DNA from 2 places in the Staphylococcus debuckii genome. Region 1 is predicted to be linked to the other one. Evidence: riboswitches for the same ligand, from Rfam matches in the RefSeq annotation. Region 1 holds a riboswitch; the other holds the start of a gene.
What was found. Region 1 has a riboswitch for FMN ahead of CNQ82_RS07420 (ECF transporter S component). Riboswitches for the same ligand answer to the same signal wherever they lie in the genome.
Positions count from the first base shown of each region.

Region 2: another riboswitch for FMN. It lies ahead of ribD (bifunctional diaminohydroxyphosphoribosylaminopyrimidine deaminase/5-amino-6-(5-phosphoribosylamino)uracil reductase RibD); the one in region 1 lies ahead of CNQ82_RS07420 (ECF transporter S component).

Region 1 is NZ_CP033460.1:1,582,611-1,586,035, forward strand. Features, by position in the region: gene CNQ82_RS07410 (helix-turn-helix domain-containing protein) at 1-348, opposite strand, end outside; gene CNQ82_RS07415 (ferredoxin) at 446-694, shown strand; gene CNQ82_RS07420 (ECF transporter S component) at 882-1,430, opposite strand; FMN riboswitch at 1,490-1,624, opposite strand; gene CNQ82_RS07425 (ATP-binding protein) at 1,811-3,425, opposite strand, start outside.
Region 2 is NZ_CP033460.1:1,842,216-1,845,640, reverse strand. Features, by position in the region: gene CNQ82_RS08665 (FAD/NAD(P)-binding protein) at 1-773, shown strand, start outside; FMN riboswitch at 873-1,005, shown strand; gene ribD (bifunctional diaminohydroxyphosphoribosylaminopyrimidine deaminase/5-amino-6-(5-phosphoribosylamino)uracil reductase RibD) at 1,185-2,234, shown strand; gene CNQ82_RS08655 (riboflavin synthase) at 2,241-2,873, shown strand; gene ribA (GTP cyclohydrolase II) at 2,889-3,425, shown strand, end outside.

The DNA of each region.
Region 1 (3,425 bases):
GACGGGTATAAAAGATAAAGTGTGATGATTATTATAAGAAATTGTTTGAATTAATAATTGAATTACTTGGAATGTCTGTTGTATGCTTTCAAAAGTATAGCGAGGAGTAATTTTTAGATCAATATTTAAATTGTCACCGCTTTCATTCAAACTATTGAATATTCGTTCGAATGACGGATATTTTAAATTTGGATGACTGTGATATAATGATAAAAGTTGTTGGCTACATGCATCAAAATAAGTTTGATGAGTTTTAGCACCAACGATGATATTATAAAGACTTTTAGTAGTTTTATAATGATAAGCATGTGTTTTTATGTATTGAATAATTTCTTTCAAATCAATCATCACCTTAATAATCTGTTGTATTGAAAAAAGAATTCCTGGTGTTAAAATAAAAATACGTTATAAGTGTAGCATTTTTGTAAAAGGAGGCGAAGTAAAATTGGCTAAATATACGATTGTAGATATGGATACTTGTATTGCATGCGGTGCTTGCGGTGCAGCAGCTCCAGATATTTATGATTATGACGATGAAGGTATCGCATATGTTATTTTAGATGATAATAAAGGTACAGCAGAAGTTCCAGAAGAACTTTATGAAGATTTAGAAGATGCAGATGAAGGTTGTCCTACAGACTCTATTAAAATTGCAGATGAGCCTTTCGATGGGGATGCATTAAAATTCGAATAATGACTATCAATCGTCTTTTAAGTTAGTATTCTTCGCTAAATATAGATGAATGTGTGAGATCAAAATATGATTCGTATTTTGGTCTCTTTTTGTTTTATTAAGAGGAAACTGTCGCTAATTCAAGAGACAGGAGCTGGAACAAATGAATGCCCCAGCCCCTAATATATGAATGAGCAGTAACTATTTGTTAATAGTTCAATGCTTTTTTAAGACGTTTATAGAGTAAAAGGAAAATAACGGATACCGCAATCCCTTTAATTATATTAAACGGAATAATTCCTGATACAATGATAATTTTTAAATTTTTTACTACATCTGCAAGGTTCATTATCATGCCGTATAAAGGCAATAAGACAAAATAGTTTAAGATACTTAGTACTAAAGTCATTACTAATGTACCTACAATTAAACCCATAATAATATTTAATTTGCCTTTAGATAATTTGCTTACATAAAATGCAGTAAGTAAGAAACTGACTGCAGCTGCAAAGTTTGCTACAGGCCCAATCGGATCTCCCATATTGAAAAGGAAGTTAAGCAAATTTTTGATGAGTTCTACAATCACCCCTGCTACAGGTCCAAATAGAAATGTTGCAAGCAATGCAGGAACGTCGCTGAAATCAAGTGTTAAGTATGGTGGTAAAAATGGCAGCGGAAATTTGATAAACATCAAAATAAACGCAATGGCACTCATCATACTTATAATGATAAAGCGTTTGTTTTTTTGTTGATTCATAAATACTCCTTCCATTCATCTTACGCGAATAGGAGGAATTTACGCACAACAAATAAACCCTCCATCTTCTCCCATCCAGACTATACTGTCGGCTCTAGATTCTCACTAGATCAGCCATATTTATAATTAATAAATACAGGTCGCAGGCTTTAATTACTGCCGGTTGGGACTTTCACCCGACCCCGAAGATGAATTTCATTATTATTTTATTTTCTTATCTATTATATCGGATTAGATGTTTTGATTCAATCCCAATGCTTAAATAGAAAAGATATTTGTCTCTTAATATAAAAACTCCCCATATAAAGCTTTCACTTTTTAAGTGGCTACTTTATATAGGGAGTTGTGATACAAGATGTAGTCCTTATCAATTGGTTTACTTATCTTTTTGGAGGCTTAGGTAATTTAATAATAAAGGTTGTACCCTCTCCTAAATGACTCTTCAAGTCGATCGTACCGTCTTGTGCTTCAATAATCATACGGCAGATAAATAAGCCTAATCCTGTGCCTTCTTTACCGCGTTTTCTAGAAGCATCTACTTTGTAGAATCTATCAAATACTAAATCGATATGTTCGGGTGCTATGCCACTGCCTGTATCGGAAACATATAAAATATCGTATTGATCTGATTCGCCTGTACTGATAGTAATTGCATCTCCCGGTGAAGTATAGCGGGAGGCATTGTCCACTAAGTTTGTCAGTACTTGCTCCATTCTATCGGTATCATAGTACCAAAGTTTTCCATTAGTGTCTGGTGCTAAATTAATATCAATCTGCAAATCTAAAGCCTGTTGACGATATTTCAATTGCATGCGTTGCAATAAGTTATCGATAGGTTGAACTTCTTTGTTAACTGATAGTCCCTCAGCATCCATTCTTGCTACATTTAAAAGTTCATTGACGAGACGATTTAAGCGTTGTGTTTCGTCTAGAACGATTGAAAGTGAATCTCTGATTTCTTCTGGTTCAGAAACTACGCCGTCCACAATAGATTCTGTGTAACCTTGCAATAAGGCGATAGGTGTACGTAGTTCATGAGAAACATTAGCAATGAAATCTTTTTTCATTTGATCTAACTGATGCTCGTTGGTCATATCTCGAATAATCGCTACCACTCCGCTTTGATGCGGTTGGAATTGTTCGATATAACTCATAATAACGACATAATAGCGATTTTTGACTTCATATTCTTGGAACTGAATTTCTTTTTCTTCAAACGTACGATCCATTTGTTCAGTAAATTGTTCTTTTTTTGTAGCTCGTAGCTGCTCGGCCATTTTTTTAGCCATTTCATTGGAAAGAATAATTTCTCTCTTTTCATTAATTCCTAGTACGCCTTCAACCATTGAATTGATAAGACTGTCTCTGATATTTTTTGAAGCAGAAATCTCATCAATATGTCTTTGGATATCATTGCTCATCTTATTGAAAGAATGTGCTAACTCGCCAATTTCATCTTTCGAATTGATATTGTTGACTTGCGTATAGTCGCCTTCAGATACATTCATTGCTTGAGTACGGAGTTGGCGAAGCGGTTTGGTAATTCTTGATGATAAAAAGAATGCAAAAACAGTCGTTATAATTAAGAAGATAACTGCGGTCGCTAAAATAATGATGGTAATCACATTATTGGTATCATCTATACTCTTTAAGTCTTGATAAATAAATACTGCTCCGTTTGGATTGGCAGCATCTATTTTTGTCGGATAACCTAACAATACGTAAGTTCTTGTTTTACCATCGACTTTTAACTTCACATGTTGTGAGGCTTTATGATGGTCTTTAAATACTTTTTGATAATTTGAATTTTTAGTAATCACATTCATCATTTCGTTTTTCAGTTTAGAATGTGAATTATAGAATTCATCGTTTTTATTCTTCATAATAATCAGGCCGCTTGGACCTTCAATCAATGCTTTACTATGTTTGATTGCCAGTGCCTTATTATCGGATTCTTCGAGTAATACACTGATACGTTCGGCATCTTTAATTAAG
Region 2 (3,425 bases), 260 kb from region 1:
ATATTACTCTAAACCATATTACAAAAGAAAATTTCGAAAGTATTTTGCGCTCGCATTTTGGAGTAGTTCCCTTAGAATCTATGATACGGTTATTTGAACAGGAATGTGAAGACTACAATATTCCATTACAAGAGTTGATTCATCGTAAAGTAGGGGATCCGATTAAAGATTTGAAATATGATTTGGCGCATCCTGAAATATTAGGAGTCTTCCAAAGTATACTTGAAACTATTAAAGAAAATATGAACTGGATATGGAATAGTTTGAGTTTGCAAGACCAAGAAGCCTTTATGAAAAAATACATGCCGATTTTAAAAGCCAACTCCAATCCGATGCCTCCTAGCACAGCACGATTGCTAATCGAAGAAATTACTGCTGGACATGTAGTAGTTAAAAAAGATTTAGCAGATGTACAATATAAAAATGAAACGTACGTCTTTAAATATCATAATCAAGACGAGCTCGATTATTTCAACGTAGTGATTAATGCCACCGGTCCAAAAACACAATTGAAAGATTTAGATGATGACGATGCTTTTATTGTAGATATCGCTAATAGACAAATTGTACAACCTCACCCAATGGGAGGGATTCAAATCGTACCTGAAACTAATCAGGTAATCAGTCCGCGACATGGTACGCTGCCTCATCTTATTGCTATCGGACAAATTACCAACGGCATTAATCAAGCACGTAATGGTGTAAACATGATTGTGCGTCAATCTGTGCAAGCAGTTAAAAGTTTATATGATTTTCATGAACAAATACGCTAGATAAGCTTTTGTTATTGTAAGATTGATAAAAATAAGATATGATTAATTCATGAGTTAAGATTTTGAGTAACTCTTATTGATTCAGAAACAATTTCATAAAAATTCTTTCGGGGCAGGGTGAAATTCCCAACCGGCAGTAAATTAAAGCCTGCGACCTGTATTCTTTTTTGAATATGGCTGATCTAGTGGAAATCTAGAGCCGACAGTATAGTCTGGATGGGAGAAAGAATGAAGAACATCATTAAATGTGAAACTTATTTATCTATATGATTTAAAAAAGTTTTAGTTTAAGTGGTCTTATTTAGGTATGCCTTTATACTAAACTTTTCAATTTTCAAAGATAAATGATGATAAATTCTATTTCCCGTTGTCCATTTTTATTTGGCAACGGTTTTTTAATGAGGTGATTGTTTGAATCGATTTTTACAAAATGCAATACAACTGGCAAAAATGGCAGAGGGTCAGACAGGTGTAAATCCAGCAGTCGGCTCAGTAGTCGTAAAGGATGGCCGTATAGTGGGTTTAGGCGCACATCTCAAGCAAGGTGAACGTCACGCAGAAGTTCAAGCTTTAGATATGGCTGGTGACCAAGCACAAGGCGCTACGATTTATGTATCCTTAGAACCATGCACACACTTTGGTTCCACACCGCCTTGCGTCAATAAAATCATTGAAGCAGGTATAAAAAAAGTAGTGTATGCCATGAAAGATATTTCGCTCGATTCTCCAGGAGATGATATTTTGCAATCTGCTGGCATTGAAGTGGAATATCAGTATCAAGCCGAAGCTGAGCTCATGTATAAAGACTTCTTTAATGCGAAATCTGAGAATATTCCAGAAGTCACATTGAAAGTCAGTGTAAGTTTAGATGGTAAACAAGCGACCGATTATGGGCAGAGTCAATGGATTACTAATCTAGGTGTTAAACAAGATGTATTCAAACACCGTGCGCGTCATGACGCTTTGTTAACAGGAGCTGGAACAGCTGAAGCGGATAATCCGAGTTTAACGGTCAGACTAGAAGGCGAACGACAGCCTGTTAGAGTAATATTAGATAGAAGCGGCCGCTTAAATCTGGAACAGAAGATTTTTCATGACCAGCAAACGCCAGTCTGGTTGTATACAGAAAATAATGAAATGCTGAACAAAGAACATTCTGATCAAGTTAAAATCATACAATTAGAAGATTGTTCTATTAAAAATATTTTACATGATTTATACCATAAAGGTATAGGTTCGCTCTATGTAGAAGCTGGACCTAATGTATCTTCTCAATTTCTCCAATCTGAGTGTGTTCAAACACTCATCATTTATTACGCCCCGAAAGTTATTGGAGGTTCAGGGAAATATCAGTTCTATCAAACTGACCATGTACTTTCCTTGGATAAAATTCCTCAATTTGAAATTGCCAACTCTGAAATCATCGATCAAAATATTAAAGTTTCACTAAGAAAGAAGTGATCTTATATGTTTACCGGCATAGTTGAAGAAGTCGGAACAGTCGTCCAGACTGCTTCAGAACAAAATGTCATGAAGTTGACGATTGAATGTCACACTATCTTGCAAGACATTCATATCGGTGATTCTATCAGTGTCAATGGTGCTTGCTTAACTGTAATTTCTTTTAATAACCAAACCTTTGATGTTCAAGTGATTAAAGGCACTGAAAATAAAACATATCTCTCTGAATTACGTAAAGGCAGTGCGGTTAATTTAGAACGTGCGATGCCCAGTCAAGGAAGATTTGGTGGCCATTTTGTATTAGGTCACGTTGATGACGTCGGAACGATACGTCGAATTCAACCATCAGCTAATTCCAATATTGTCACGGTTCAATGTCCAACAACACTGACCTCGCAAATGGTACAACAAGGTTCCATTACGGTAGATGGCGTCAGCTTAACTATTTTCCGTTTAGACAATGGTCAATTTGATATTCATTTAATACCTGAAACGAAACGTGCAACGATTTTAAGTACGAAAAAAGTAGGGGATAAAGTGCATTTGGAAGCGGATATGTTATTTAAATACGTTCAAAAAGCAATTTCAAAAGATGAATCTGGATTGACTAAAGATAAATTAAGTCAGTTCGGATTTTGATAGGAGTGGATTGAGATGAAATTCGATAGTATAGAATCTGCTGTTGAAGCATTGAAAGCAGGAGAAAGTATCATTGTAGTAGATAATGAGGACCGTGAAAATGAAGGTGATTTAGTAGCTGTTACAGAGTTTATGAGTGATAATACCGTTAACTTTATGGCACAAGAAGGGCGTGGTTTAATTTGTGCACCGCTAGCACCATCACTTGCAGAGCGTCTCAATTTGACGCCTATGGTTAAAGATAACAGCGATGCATTTGGCACTGCTTTTACAGAAAGTGTGGACCATGTGGATACAACAACAGGTATTAGTGCAAATGAACGAATGATGACGGCCAAAGCTTTAATTTCAAATGAAGCGAAACCGGAAGATTTCAACCGTCCTGGCCATCTGTTCCCACTCATTGCCAGAGCTGGAGGAGTGCTGGTCAGAAATGGCCATACAGAAGCGGCAGTTGATTTAGCGACAATGACAGGTGCTAAGCCGGCTGGTTTGATTTGTGAAATCATGAATGCAGACGGAACTATGGCAAAAGGAGATCAGTTACAACAA